Regions from separate parts of the Pseudomonas sp. DC1.2 genome, predicted to be linked through region 1. Evidence: predicted binding sites of a transcription regulator. Region 1 holds the regulator's gene; the other holds the start of a gene.
The links. Region 1 encodes sigma-54, which starts transcription at its own class of promoters, with help from an activator protein. Its sites were predicted from a motif close to ANTGGCATNNANNTTGCTNT; they were not measured.
Positions count from the first base shown of each region.

Region 2: flhA (flagellar biosynthesis protein FlhA) is a predicted target of sigma-54. The motif match lies at 5,196-5,215, and genes of this name have one in related genera.

Region 1 covers NZ_CP133782.1:931,570-939,259, reverse strand. The annotation lists gene lptC (LPS export ABC transporter periplasmic protein LptC) at 1-177, shown strand, start outside; gene lptA (lipopolysaccharide transport periplasmic protein LptA) at 164-697, shown strand; gene lptB (LPS export ABC transporter ATP-binding protein) at 697-1,422, shown strand; gene RHM68_RS04085 (RNA polymerase factor sigma-54) at 1,686-3,179, shown strand; gene hpf (ribosome hibernation-promoting factor, HPF/YfiA family) at 3,253-3,561, shown strand; gene ptsN (PTS IIA-like nitrogen regulatory protein PtsN) at 3,574-4,038, shown strand; gene rapZ (RNase adapter RapZ) at 4,041-4,898, shown strand; gene RHM68_RS04065 (HPr family phosphocarrier protein) at 4,914-5,186, shown strand; gene RHM68_RS04055 (superoxide dismutase) at 5,479-6,090, opposite strand; gene RHM68_RS04050 (hypothetical protein) at 6,092-6,532, opposite strand; gene pmbA (metalloprotease PmbA) at 6,843-7,690, opposite strand, start outside.
Region 2 covers NZ_CP133782.1:1,725,507-1,733,196, reverse strand. The annotation lists gene fliA (RNA polymerase sigma factor FliA) at 17-757, opposite strand; gene fleN (flagellar synthesis regulator FleN) at 754-1,584, opposite strand; gene flhF (flagellar biosynthesis protein FlhF) at 1,701-3,035, opposite strand; gene flhA (flagellar biosynthesis protein FlhA) at 3,047-5,176, opposite strand; gene flhB (flagellar biosynthesis protein FlhB) at 5,707-6,846, opposite strand; gene fliR (flagellar biosynthetic protein FliR) at 6,849-7,631, opposite strand; gene fliQ (flagellar biosynthesis protein FliQ) at 7,635-7,690, opposite strand, start outside.

The DNA.
Region 1 (7,690 bases):
ATTATTACCAGCACCCGTATGACAGTGTTCCCACAGCAGCAATATGCGCAGACCGAGCAACCCGTTAGAATCGACGGCGCTGGCGGGGTGTCATTTGGCACGGGAATGAAAGCGTATTTGAAAGAAAGCAGGATACACCTGCTATCGAAAGTAAGAGGACAGTATGAGGCTCGTTAAAACCCTCCCTATTTTGCTCAGTCTGGGCGCAGCACTGGGAAGCGTGAGCGCCTGGGCTCTGCCGAACGATAGCCAGCAACCGATCCGCATCCAGGCTGACGATGCTCAGCTCGATGACAAGCAAGGGATCGCCACCTATAAAGGTGACGTGATCATCACCCAAGGCTCGATGAAGGTCACCGGCAACACCGTGACCATCACTCGCACGCCGGCCGGCGAAATCGACGTCGTGACCTCCGTGGGCAACCTCGCGTATTTCGAGCAGAAGCAGAAGCCCGACTCGCCGCAGCCAGTTAAAGGCTACGGCAAGACCGTTCAGTACCATGCCCAGCAAAACCGCATCGTGCTGATCGACCAAGCCAAAGTCATCAGCGACGACGGCAGTACCACCGAAGGCGAGAAAATCGTCTATGACACGGTGAAACAGGTGGCTACCGCAGGCCGCGCCAATGGCTCGCCAATCACCACGCCACGCCAACGGATCGACATGGTGATCCCGCCGAAGCAGAAGGCCCAGTAATGGCAACTCTCAAAGCCCAACATCTGGCCAAGAGCTATAAGGGCCGGCAAGTCGTGCGCGACGTCAGCCTGTCCATCGACAGCGGACAGATCGTCGGCCTGCTCGGCCCCAATGGCGCGGGCAAGACCACCTGCTTCTACATGATCGTCGGCTTGGTACAGGCCGATCAGGGCCGCGTACTGATCGACGACCTCGACGTGAGCCACCAACCGATGCACGGCCGTGCAAAGGCCGGTATCGGCTATCTCCCGCAAGAAGCGTCGATCTTCCGCAAACTGTCGGTGGCCGACAACATCATGGCGATTCTTGAGACACGAAAAGAACTCGACAAAGCCGGGCGGCGCCAAGAGTTGGAAAGCCTGCTCCAGGAATTCCATATCAACCACATTCGCGACAACCTCGGCATGAGCCTTTCCGGTGGTGAGCGCCGTCGCGTGGAAATCGCAAGAGCACTGGCCACGGCACCGAAATTCATCCTGCTGGACGAACCTTTCGCCGGCGTTGACCCGATCTCCGTGGGCGACATCAAGCAAATCATCCATCACCTCAAGGCAAAGGGCATCGGCGTCTTGATCACCGACCACAACGTCCGTGAAACATTGGATATCTGCGAAACAGCCTACATCGTCAACGATGGACAACTGATCGCCGAAGGCGATTCTGCAACCATCCTGGCCAACGAGCTGGTAAAAGAAGTTTATCTAGGCCATGAGTTCCGCCTGTAAGCACTGAGGTGCCCGGCAATGGCCTGAGCGTGCGTTCCAATAAAGTTTTTTTATTGCTACAGCGCTCCCGGCAAACACGAAGCTCCAAAGGTGTTCAGCCGATGGCCAGAAAAGCGTATCAGTGAAGCCTTAGGGGTTTTATTGTTACAGCGCTCTAGGCAAACACTTCAGTTTCAGGCATATAATTTGCTTATGTTTGGCGCTCCGGCGCCCTGTAGTGGATGGCGCATGTGCGCCGGCGAATAAGGTGTTAAGCCCCTGCCATGAAACCATCGCTAGTCTTGAGAATGGGCCAGCAGCTGACGATGACACCGCAGCTGCAACAGGCTATCCGCCTGCTCCAATTGTCGACCTTGGACCTGCAACAGGAAATCCAGGAGGCCTTGGAGTCCAATCCGATGCTCGAACGCCAGGAAGAAGGCGACGACTTCGATAACACCGACCCGTTGGCCGACAGCGCCGAGCAGAAACCCAACGCCGACGTTCAGGAACCCTCTTACCAGGAATCCGCCCCAACGGTGGATAACCTTGAGGAAGGCGACTGGAACGAACGCATCCCCAACGAACTGCCTGTCGACACGGCCTGGGATGACGTCTACCAGACTAGCGCCAGCAGCCTGCCGAGCAACGATGACGACGAGTGGGATTTCACCACCCGCACATCGGTCGGTGAAAGCCTGCAAAGCCACCTGCTGTGGCAATTGAATCTTGCACCGATGTCCGACACTGATCGCTTGATCGCCGTCACCCTGATCGACTGCATCAACAATCAGGGCTACCTGGACGAAACGCTCGATGAAATCCTCGAAGCCTTCGACCCGGAACTGGATATCGAACTGGACGAAATCGAAGCCGTCCTGCACCGCATCCAGCAATTCGAACCTGCTGGTATCGGTGCCCGGAACCTGGGCGAATGCCTGCTGCTGCAATTGCGCCAACTGCCCGCCAAGACGCCTTGGCTGGCTGAAGCCAAACGCCTGGTCAGTGATTACATAGATTTGCTCGGCAGCCGCGACTACAGCCAGCTCATGCGGCGCATGAAACTCAAGGAAGATGAGCTGCGGCAGGTCATCGAACTGGTCCAAAGCCTCAATCCACGCCCAGGCTCACAGATAGAGTCCAGCGAAGCCGAATACGTGGTGCCCGACGTCATCGTGCGTAAAGATAACGAACGCTGGCTGGTAGAGCTGAACCAGGAGTCGGTGCCACGCCTGCGGGTCAACGCCCAGTACGCAGGTTTCGTGCGTCGCGCGGACACCAGCGCCGATAACACGTTCATGCGTAATCAGTTGCAAGAAGCCCGCTGGTTCATCAAGAGCCTTCAGAGCCGCAACGAAACCCTGATGAAAGTAGCCACCCAGATCGTCGAGCATCAGCGAGGCTTCCTGGAGTACGGTGACGAGGCCATGAAACCGCTGGTACTGCATGACATCGCCGAAGCGGTGGGGATGCACGAATCAACGATTTCACGGGTAACCACGCAGAAATTCATGCATACCCCACGGGGCATATATGAGTTGAAATACTTTTTCTCCAGCCACGTCAGCACCTCCGAAGGCGGTGAATGCTCGTCCACGGCAATCCGCGCGATCATCAAAAAACTGGTTGCCGCGGAAAATCAGAAAAAGCCGTTGAGTGACAGCAAGATCGCTGGTTTACTGGAGGCACAAGGCATTCAGGTGGCTCGCCGCACCGTCGCCAAGTACCGTGAGTCCCTAGGGATCGCGCCTTCGAGCGAACGCAAGCGGTTGATGTAAGCCACAGCACAGCGTTCCAGTGGCAGGTATTTCTACCTGCCGCTTTATGCACTGGCAACGAAGGAGAAGCTGTATGCAAGTCAATATCAGTGGACACCAGCTGGAAGTGACAGAGCCCCTGCGCGCCTACATAGGCGAAAAACTCAAAAGGCTTGAGGGGCATTTCGACAAAATCACCAATGTGCAAGTCACGATGAACGTCGAGAAGCTGAAGCAGAAAATCGAAGCCACCTTGCATATCCCCGGCGGAGAAGTGGTCGCCAATGCCGAGCATTCAGACATGTATGCGGCCATTGACCTGCTGACCGACAAGCTGGATCGCCAACTTAAAAAGCATAAGGAAAAGACCCAAAGCCTGCTTCAGGGCGCAACCGGTCGTTAACACTCCCTACCCATGATCCGACTTGAAAACATCCTGACCCCCGGCCGTTCCCTTGTGAACGTGCCGGGCGGCAGTAAAAAGAAAGTACTCGAACAAATTGCCAACCTGATCGCCCGCGAAGTGCCGGATCTGGCCATGCAGGATGTCTTCGAGAGCTTGGTTGCCCGTGAAAAACTCGGCTCCACGGGTTTTGGCAACGGTATCGCCATCCCCCACTGCCGCCTCAAAGGCTGCGAAGCGCCCATCAGTGCGTTGATGCACCTGGATGCTCCCATCGATTTCGACGCTATTGACGGCGCCCCGGTTGATTTGCTGTTTGTACTGCTGGTACCGCAAGCCGCCACCGATGCGCACCTTGAATTGCTTCGACAGATCGCCAGCATGCTTGATCGCAAGGAAGTTCGTGATCGCCTGCGTAGCGCCCCGAGTAACGAAGCCTTGTATCAGGTTGTCCTGGACGAGCAAAACGGTCAGTAATCATGCGCTTGATCATTGTCAGCGGCCGGTCCGGCTCAGGTAAAAGCACCGCACTCGATGTCCTTGAGGACAGCGGCTACTACTGTATCGACAACCTGCCGGCAGGCCTGTTACCAGAGTTGGCCGAACGCGCATTGATTCATACCGAGCTAGCGCAACCGCTGGTCGCTGTTTCTATTGATGCACGCAACCTGCCCAGCCATCTTTCGCGCTTTCCCGAATTACTCGAGGAAGTCCGCAGCCGGCATATCCAGTGCGATGTTGTTTATCTGGACGCCGACGAAGAAACATTGCTCAAGCGCTTCTCGGAAACCCGTCGTCGCCATCCGCTGACCAGCGCCAATCGCTCGCTGGCAGAAGCGATTGAAGATGAAACCCAACTGCTGGGCCCCATCTCAGACCTGGCCGACCTCAAGATCAATACCACCAACCTGAATCTGTACCAGTTGCGCGACACCATCAAGTTGCGCCTACTTAACCAGCCAGAACCCGGTACCGCTTTCCTGGTGGAGTCTTTTGGATTCAAGCGTGGGATGCCGGTGGATGCCGACTTAGTGTTCGATGTGCGCTGCCTGCCAAACCCTTACTGGAAGCCAGAATTGCGGGATCAGTCAGGACTGGATCAACCGGTAGCCGACTACTTGGCTGCACAACCGGATGTCGAAGAGATGTTCCAGGACATTTCCTCCTACCTGCTGAAATGGCTGCCGCGTTTTGCTGCGAGCAACCGCGCTTACGTCACCATCGCCATTGGTTGCACCGGCGGACATCACCGCTCTGTCTATCTGACCGAACGTCTCGGCCAGGTCCTGCAACATTCCCTGAAGAACGTCCAGGTCCGCCACCGCGACCTCAGCTAAAGGATTCACACCGCGATGCCTGCTCTGGAAATTGAAATCATCAACAAGCTGGGCCTGCATGCCCGTGCATCAGCAAAATTCGTTGGGGTCGCAGGACAGTACCCATGCCAGATCAGAGCGGGCCGCACCCCGGAGTCGATGGTTGACGGTAAAAGCATCATGGCCATGATGATGCTCGCTGCGGGCAAGGGCACCAAAATTCACTTGAGTACCGAAGGCGAGCAGGAGCAGGAAGCGCTTGACGCTTTGGTGGCATTGATCAACAACTACTTCGACGAAGGCGAGTAACACCTCAGCCTGATTACTGTTATGGCGAGAGGCAGCTCCTCGCCATACCCATTTGCCAGGCGCAAAAGCAATCGGGCGTCAGGCAGTGCCTTGGCCAATGTGCAAGTTGCCACGCCCTGTAAGGCTCGCGTCAGGCTTGGTTACAGATCCAGCCACGCCAATCCTTGAGCCACTAACACGCTCATACCCGCCAGCCATAACAGCGATCCGAAAGCATAACGAAACATTCGCCAGCCTCCGATCTTCCGTATTTCAGTGCTCATAGTCAGCCTTGAAGTGTCGCGGGGATGACTCAAATCAGCGCAGCCAAATAGCGCGCCGCAACTTCGGGCCAATTGATCACGTTGTAGAACGCATTGATGTATTCCGGACGACGGTTCTGATAGCGCAAGTAATAAGCGTGCTCCCAAACATCCAGGCCGAGGATGGGCGTATTTCCATTCATCAACGGGCTGTCCTGGTTACCGCTGCTTTCCACAACCAGGTTTTTTTGAGGTGTCACACTCAACCAGGCCCAGCCGCTGCCGAAGCGTGTCAGCGCCGCGTTGGTGAAAGCCTTTTTGAAATTATCGAGGCCGCCCAGATGCTCATCGATAGCGTTGGCCAGCGCGCCGTCAGGCTGACCGCCAGCATTGGGCGCCATGACCGCCCAGAATAGTGAATGGTTCGCATGACCCCCACCCTGATTGATCACGGCAACGCGCAATTTTTCTGGCAAATGTTGGACACTGACCAACAGTTTTTCCACTGACCATGCGGCAAACTCAGTGCCTTCAACGGCCGCGTTGAGGTTGTTGATGTACGTTTGGTGATGCTTGGTGTAGTGAATTTCCATGGTCTGCGCATCGATATGCGGCTCTAGGGCGTCATAGGCATACGGCAACGCAGGCAAGGTAAAAGCCATTTCAATGAACTCCGTATTGAAGAGATGAAGCGTGATCCCGAGGCGCCGCGGTCTCCCTGTACAGCAGGCGGTGTGTGCGCGGGTATTCGCCGTGTTCGCTGATGAAGTTCAACAGCTCGATGTAAGTTTTACTGCTCTGACGCCACGCGGCCTCGCGAAGGGCAGGCGCCAGCCGAAGGTCCTGAAGGGTCTGCAATAAGCGTTGATGGATGGCGCACAGGTACTCGGCGCTCTCCTCCGGTTGATTTAGGCGCAAATGCAGGTCCGCCAGGTTGTGGTGGGAAATAACGCAAGCCGACACCGCTTCGTCGGCATCAGCCCAGCGCTCGAATAACACGTGGGCCAGCGCCAGCGCTTGCAAGTAAGCCTCGCGAGCATCGACGAACTCGCCCAGCATGAAGTAGCGATTAGCCCTTTCGATCGTGCGTTTCCAATGCTCCATGGTGCGCCTCCAAAGCGTTAGCGGTAATTTCACGCCACCTGCGGTGAGCGTCTCAGGATTGAGTGCAGTGACCAGAGTCGGGTTGTGCAGCTTCGGCGGCAATGTCGAGCAATAAACGAAAAGAAGTTTTGGCAGCAGAAACCATAATCCAATCATTATAGAAATGATAATCATTATTATATGATAATCAAAGCCAAAACAACCCCGGTCACAAAAGGGCGATGTACTTTGCTGGAGGGGCCGGTGCAGGTCCCACAAAAAAAGCGCGCCACCCAATGGGTGACGCGCCTTTTGGTATATCGGTAAGGGATTAGCTACCCGCTACTGTCATCCGCTCAATCAACACCGAACCGGTGCGAATGTTGCTGCGCAGTTCCAGATCATTGCCCACCGCTACAATCTGTTTGAACATGTCGCGCATGTTGCCCGCGATCGTCACCTCCTGGACCGCGAACTGGATCTCGCCGTTCTCGACCCAAAAACCCGCCGCGCCACGGGAGTAATCACCGGTCACCATGTTAAGGCCATGCCCCATCAATTCGGTGACCAGCAGACCACGTCCCATGCGCCGCAGCAAGGCAGCCTGATCTTCATCGCCATGGGTCACGAACAAGTTATGCACGCCACCTGAGTTTGCAGTGCTTGGCATCCCCAGCTTGCGACCGGAGTAAGTGCCCAAAATATAGGACACCAACTCACCCCTCTCGACGAACGGTTTGGCATAGGTCGCCAAACCATCACCGTCGAACGCGGAGCTGCCCATGGCTCGCATCAAGTGCGGGCGTTCATCGAGGGTCAACCACTCTGGAAACAGCTTCTGACCCAGCGTTCCCTCAAGGAACGAGGATTTGCGATACAGGCTACCGCCGGAAATCGCCGACAGAAAGCTACCGAATAAACCACCGGCCAGCTCAGCCGAAAATAGCACCGGCACTTCACAGGTCGGCACCGGACGAGCGCCCAAACGGCTCGCCGCCCGTTGTGCAGCACGCTGGCCAATACTGACCGGGTCGGCCAACAACTCTCCCTGACGGCTCACGTCATACCAATAATCGCGCTGCATCTGGCCATCGGCCTCGGCGATCATCACACAGCTCAAGCTGTGACGGGTCGATGCGTAGCCACCGATAAACCCGTGGCTGTTGCCATAGACACGGC
Region 2 (7,690 bases), 790 kb from region 1:
GTCCCCCACACTGCCTTCAGCGCGCTCGCCACTCCCCCAAACGCCCCCGCAAACGGGCCGCGCACTGGCTATGTAACTGGCTGACCCGCGATTCGCTGACCCCCAGGACCTCACCGATTTCCTTGAGGTTCAGCTCTTCGTCGTAGTACAGCGCCAACACCAGCCGCTCACGCTCCGGCAAATTGGCAATCGCGTCCGCCAGCGCGGCCTGGAACCGTTCATCTTCCAGATCACGTGACGGCTCCGTATGAGCACTGGCGCCATCCTCGTGCAGTCCTTCGTGTTCGCCGTCCTGCAACAGGTCGTCAAAACTGAAGAGCCGACTGCCCAAGGTATCGTTCAAAATCCCGTAATAATCGTCGAGACTCAATTGGAGTTCGGCCGCAACCTCGTGATCTTTAGCGTCACGGCCGGTTTTAGCTTCAATAGAACGAATTGCGTCGCTCACCATTCGCGTATTGCGGTGAACGGAACGTGGTGCCCAGTCGCCCTTGCGGACTTCATCAAGCATCGCGCCGCGGATTCGAATGCCCGCGTAGGTCTCAAAGCTGGCACCTTTGCTGGCGTCGTATTTGGTTGAGACTTCCAGTAGCCCGATCATACCGGCCTGGATCAGGTCTTCGACCTGGACACTGGCCGGCAGACGCGCCAGCAAATGGTAAGCAATGCGTTTGACCAGTGGCGCGTAACGCTCAATCAGCTCGTATTGTGAGTCACGTGCAGACTTCTTGTAGAGGTTGTAGCCACTTGATGTCATAGGACGGGCCCTGCGGTTTGTTGCACGAGACGCTCGACAAAAAACTCCAGGTGGCCGCGCGGGTTGGCGGGCAGCGGCCAAGTGTCGACCTTTTGTGCAATGGCTTTGAACGCCAGTGAGCACTTGGAACGCGGAAAGGCTTCGTAGACGGCGCGCTGCTTCTGCACGGCTTTGCGCACGCTTTCGTCATAAGGCACGGCGCCGACGTATTGTAAGGCGACGTCAAGGAAACGGTCTGTGACCTTGGTCAACTTGGCGAACAGGTTGCGACCTTCCTGCGGGCTCTGTGCCATGTTGGCCAGGACCCGGAAGCGGTTCATGCCGTAATCGCGGTTTAGCAGTTTGATCAAGGCGTAGGCATCCGTGATCGAGGTCGGCTCGTCACAGACCACCAGCAGCACTTCTTGCGCAGCGCGCACGAAACTGACGACCGAGTCACCAATGCCTGCGGCCGTGTCGATCACCAGGACGTCAAGGTTGTCACCGATATCGCTGAACGCCTGAATCAGGCCGGCGTGTTGGGCCGGTGTCAGATGCACCATGCTCTGCGTGCCGGACGCCGCGGGAACGATCCGAATACCGCCAGGGCCCTGCAACAAAACGTCGCGCAGCTCGCAGCGACCTTCAATCACGTCGGCCAGCGTCCGTTTGGGTGTGAGACCCAGTAGAACGTCGACGTTGGCCAATCCCAAGTCAGCGTCCAGCAGCATGACCCGTCGGCCAAGCTCAGCTAGAGCCAGGGACAAGTTTACTGACACGTTAGTCTTCCCGACGCCACCTTTGCCGCCGGTCACCGCGATCACCTGTACGGGATGCATGCTGCCCATGTTATTTCTTTACCTTGTCTTACTTAGACGGAGGCCACATTACTGGCTGCGCGTTCACCATCGGAACAATGCATGGCAGGCCATCGATGTAGGTACAAAAACTGTTGATGAATACCTCAGCCGACCTGTTTGGTCGGGCTGTGGTAGATATCAGCGAACATATCAGCCATAGCTTCTTCGCTGGGCTCTTCCTGCATTTGCACGCTCACCGCGCGACTGACCAACTGGTGACGACGCGGCAGATGCAAATCATCCGGAATCCGCGGGCCGTCGGTGAGATACGCCACCGGCAATTCATGACTGATGGCCAGGCTCAACACCTCGCCCAGACTCGCCGTTTCATCCAATTTAGTCAGGATGCACCCAGCCAGACCGCAACGCTTGTAACTGTGATAAGCGGCCGCCAGGACCTGCTTCTGGCTGGTGGTTGCCAGCACTAGATAATTCTTCGATTTGATGCCACGGCCGGCCAGGCTTTCAAGTTGCATGCGCAGCGCCGGGTCGCTGGCCTGGAGGCCGGCGGTGTCGATCAGCACCACGCGTTTGCGCAACAGTGGATCCAGCGCCTGCGCCAGGGACTGACCCGGATCGACGTGGGTCACCGACACATTGAGAATCCGGCCCAGGGTCTTGAGTTGCTCCTGAGCGCCAATGCGGTAGCTGTCCATGCTCACCAGCGCGATGCTCTGCGCGCCGTACTTGAGTACATAACGGGCCGCCAGTTTGGCCAGCGTCGTCGTCTTGCCCATGCCCGCAGGGCCGACCATCGCAATCACGCCACCCTCTTCCAGAGGTTCGACTTCGGGGGTGGCGATCATCCGCGCCAGGTGCGCCAACAACATGCGCCAGGCCTGACGGGGTTCTTCAATGTCAGAAATCATCGCCAGCAGATCGCGCGACAGCGGGCCAGACAGGCCTATGCGTTGCAAGCGACGCCAGAGATTAGCCTGGGCGGGGCGACTGCCTTGCAGTTGATTCCAGGCCAGGGAGCCAAGCTGTACTTCCATCAACTCGCGCAAGCTATTGAGTTCGAAACGCATCGAGTCAAATGCTCGCGGATCGACACCGCCAGCGGCGTAGGCCGGGGCCGGCGCAGGGCGCCGCGGCTGAGTGTAAGTCGGCTCGACCAGCGGCTCAGCGGCGGTCAACGGCAGACCGGCAAACAGTTGGCGATTGGTGGTCTGGTCGCCTTCGGTTTCGCCCTCGCCACGCAGGCTCAGCTCGGCCTGGGCAGTGACGATCCGCGACTGCGTCTTGCGCAATTCATCTTCGAGTTCAATGTTCGGAACACGCGGCGCCAGCGCCGACAGCTTGTAATCCAGGGCAGCCGTTAGTTCGACACCGCCAGCGATCCGGCGATTACCAATGATGGCGGCATCAGCCCCCAACTCATCACGAACCAGTTTCATGGCCTGACGCATATCGGCGGCGAAAAAACGCTTAACTTGCATAAACCACTACCTCAGCCGTTGGGCCCTACTGTCGCAACGATGGTCACTTGCTTGTTGTCAGGAATTTCCTGATAAGCCAACACGTGCAAACCCGGCACTGCCAGCCGACCGAATCGCGAAAGCATCGCGCGAACCGGACCGGCCACCAGCAGAATCACCGGTTGACCTTGCATCTCTTGACGCTGCGCGGCTTCGATCAACGAGCGCTGCAGCTTCTCTGCCATGCTTGGCTCCAGCAGAACGCCCTCTTCCGAGCCTTGTCCTGCCTTCTGCAGACTATTGAGCAATATCTGTTCCAACCTTGGCTCCAGAGTGATAACTGGTAGCTCCGCCTCAGTCCCTACAATGCTTTGGACGATTGCGCGGGATACGCCGACGCGCACAGCCGCCACCAGAGCGGCAGTATCTTGACTCTTGGCGGCATTGTTAGCGATGGCTTCTGCAATGCTGCGTATGTCACGAACCGGCACCTGTTCAGCCAGCAGCGCCTGCAATACCTTGAGCAACTGCGACAGCGACACCACGCCTGGCACCAGCTCTTCGGCCAGTTTTGGCGAGCTTTTGGCCAGCAATTGCATGAGTTGCTGCACTTCTTCGTGGCCAATCAGCTCACTAGAGTGTTTGTACAAAATTTGGTTCAAGTGGGTTGCCACTACCGTACTGGCATCGACCACGGTGTAACCCAGGGATTGCGCCTGGGCACGCTGACTGATTTCGATCCAGACCGCCTCCAGACCAAAAGCCGGATCTTTGGCGGTAATGCCATTGAGCGTGCCGTAGACCTGCCCTGGGTTGATCGCCAACTCACGGTCCGGGTAAATCTCGGCTTCGGCCAGGATCACGCCCATCAGGGTCAAGCGATAGGCGCTTGGCGCCAGGTCGAGGTTGTCACGGATATGCACAGTCGGCATCAAAAAGCCCAAATCCTGGGAGAGCTTTTTACGCACTCCCTTGATCCGCGCGAGCAACTGACCACCCTGGTTGCGATCCACCAGCGGAATCAGGCGATAACCCACTTCCAGGCCAATCATGTCGATAGGCGTTACATCGTCCCAGCCCAGCTCTTTGGTTTCCTGAGCACGGGCAGGCGATGGCAACAGTTCCTGCTGACGCTTGACCTCTTGCAGCGCCTGCACCTTGACCACGTTTTGTTTCTTCCAGAACAGGTACGCGCCGCCCGCTGCCAGCGCCGCCATGCTGAGAAAGGAGAAATGCGGCATGCCGGGCACCAGGCCCATGACCGCCATCAAGCCTGCCGCCACCGCCAGCGCCTTGGGTGAGGCGAACATCTGACGACCGATCTGTTTACCCATGTCTTCCGAACCGGAAGCACGGGTCACCATGATCGCCGCCGCTGTGGATAACAACAGTGATGGCAATTGCGCCACCAAACCGTCACCGATGGTCAACAAGGCGTAAACCCTGCCGGCGTCGCCGAAGCTCATGCCGTGCTGGAAGATACCCACCGCCATGCCGCCGATCAGGTTGATGAACAGAATCAGCAGGCCGGCGATGGCGTCACCACGCACGAACTTGCTGGCACCGTCCATGGAGCCATAAAACTCGGCCTCTTGAGCCACTTCCATGCGGCGCAGCTTGGCCTGGGGCTGATCAATCAGGCCGGCGTTAAGGTCGGCGTCAATCGCCATTTGTTTGCCGGGCATCGCATCGAGGGTGAAACGCGCGCTCACCTCGGAAATCCGCCCGGCGCCCTTGGTCACAACGACGAAGTTGATGATCATCAAGATCGCGAAAACCACGATACCCACCACGTAGTTACCGCCGATCACCACCTCACCGAAGGCCTGAATCACCTTGCCGGCGGCGGCGTGCCCTTCCTGACCGTGGAGCATTACGACCCGCGTGGAGGCCACGTTCAGCGCCAGGCGCATGAGCGTCGCCACCAGCAGAATCGTCGGGAACACCGCGAAATCCAGCGGCCGCAAGGCGTAGACGCAGACCAGCAACACGACAATCGACAAGGCGATGTTGAACGTGAAAAACACGTCCAGCAGGAACGGCGGCACCGGCAACATCATCATCGCCAGCATGACCAGCAGCAGCAGCGGCACACCCAGATTGCCCCGACTCAAGTCGGCGACGTTTGTGCGAGCACTGTTGATTAGCTGAGAGCGATCCACCGGCTTTCCTCGTTCCTTTAAAGCAAAACTTTTGACGCCTGAAGCAGACGCAAAGCGACTAGTGCAAGAAGCCTTCCAACTTTTGCCGACCACCGAAATAGAGTCACGCCAGGGCGAACAGACCGACAGTCTGACGCTGGATATTTTTTTGATTCGCGCGAAGCATCGCTGCTCGTTGAGAGCCAGGCCGCAACACCTCTACGCCTGAAAAAGCACACAGCACAACACGACGCCGGCGATCCCGCAGATCATCATGCTCGGTGAGCTGCCGGTGAATCGGGCGGGGTTTGTCTTATCGGGATTGACGCGCAGCCGAACTGCCCCAGCGCCTGTTAGTTCTAACAGTAGCCAGCGTGAGCTTTTGGGTATTCGATGGGGTGTACCAGGCCCGGTAAAACCGGGCAGCGGAGCACTGATCATGTCCAGAGAGGCGGTGAAGTCTTTCAATGATGCCAAAGGTTTCGAGTTGTTGGCGCCGGGACAACAGCGTAAAAAAAAGCGGCCATCGCCCAGCATTACCGAGACCACCCTCAAGAATCGCGGCGCAAATCCGGCGGGATCGGCAAGTCGCCCTTGAGCGGGTCCGGGCGCTTGCCCTTGCCGGCGCGGTGTTGGCGGATCTGGTAGACGTAGGCCAGTACCTGCGCCACCGCCAGGTACAGCCCGCCGGGGATTTCCTGATCGAGTTCGGTGGAGTAATAAATCGAACGCGCCAGAGCCGGCGATTCGAGGAGCATGACGTTATTGGCCACCGCGATTTCGCGAATTTTCAACGCCAGGAAGTCGCTGCCCTTGGCAACCAGCATCGGCGCCCCGCCCTTCTCCGGGTCGTACTTGAGCGCAACCGCGTAGTGGGTCGGGTTGGTGATGATCACGTCGGCATCCGGGATCGCAGCCATCATTCGGCGCTGGGACATTTCGCGCTGAAGCTGACGAATGCGCTGCTTGACCTCGGGCCGCCCTTCCTGATCCTTGTGCTCGTCACGCACTTCCTGCTTGGTCATCAGCAGTTTTTTGTGGCTTTCCCACAACTGCACCGGCACGTCCACCGCCGCGATGATGATGAGCCCGCAGGCCATCCACAGGGTGCTCCAGCCGACCACTTGCAGGCTGTGAATAATCGCCTGATCCAGCGGTTCATGGGCGATACGCAGCAGGTCGTCGATGTCTGACGACAACACCGCCAGCGCCACGAACAGGATGATGATGAATTTGGCCAAGGCCTTGAGCAGTTCCACCAGCGCCTTGCTGGAAAACATCCGCTTAAGGCCGCTGAGCGGGTTCATTCGGCTGAACTTGGGCGCCATGGAGTCTGCCGCGAACAGCCAGCCGCCCAGGGAAATCGGACCGATAATTGCCGCCAGCACCAAAGAAATCATGATCGGCTGAATTGCCCACAGGGCAATCTGCCCCGAATGCATCAGGTAGGTGCTCATGTAGCGCTGATCCAGAATCACCTCACGGGGCAGCGAGAAGTTCAGGCGCATCAACTCCATCATGTCCTGAGCCAACGCCCCGCCGAAAATCAGCAGGGCGCTGGCACCGACGAGCATGATCGCCAGGGTGTTGAGTTCCTTGGAGCGCGCCACCTCACCCTTGTCACGGGCGTCTTTTTTCTTCTTGTCGGTGGCGTCTTCTGTTTTGTCTTGACCACTTTCGCTCTCAGCCATGCTCAGCGCGCCTGTGCCAGTTCACGTAAAAACTGCAAGGCCTCAGAGGCCATGGGTTGAAACTGGTTGAGGATGTCGCCGAGGCTGACCCACAAGATGAACATCCCGAGCACCAGGGTCAGTGGAAAGCCAATGGAGAAGATGTTCAGTTGCGGCGCCGCCCGGGTCATCACGCCAAACGCAATGTTGACCACCAGCAACGCGGTGATCGCGGGCAGCACCAACACCAGCGACGCGCCCAGCACCCAGCCGAGCTTGCCAGCCAGTTCCCAGAAATGATTAACCATAAACCCGCTGCCGACCGGCAGCGTGGTAAAGCTTTCGGTGAGGACTTCGAAGACCACCAGATGGCCGTTCATGGACAGGAACAACAACGTCACCAGCATGGTGAAGAATTGCCCGATGACGGCCACCGACACCCCGTTGGTGGGGTCGACCATCGAGGCGAAGCCCATGCCCATCTGAATCGCAACGATCTGTCCCGCCACCACGAACGCCTGGAAGAACAGCTGCAAGGAGAAGCCCATCACCGCGCCGATGATGATCTGCTCGCCGATTAGTAGCAGCCCGCTGAGGTCCAGTGGATTGACCGGGGGCATCGGCGGCAGGGCCGGCGTAATGACCACCGTAATCGCCAGCGCCATATACGCCCGCACACGCCGGGGCACCAGGGTTGTGCCGAAAATCGGCATGAGCATCAGCAACGTACCGACGCGAAACAGCGGCAACATGAACGAAGCCACCCAGCTACTGATCTGGGTGTCGGTCAACTGAAGCAGTGACATGCCTTAGCCGATGACCATAGGAATATTGCCGTACAACTGGAGGATATATTCCATGAAGG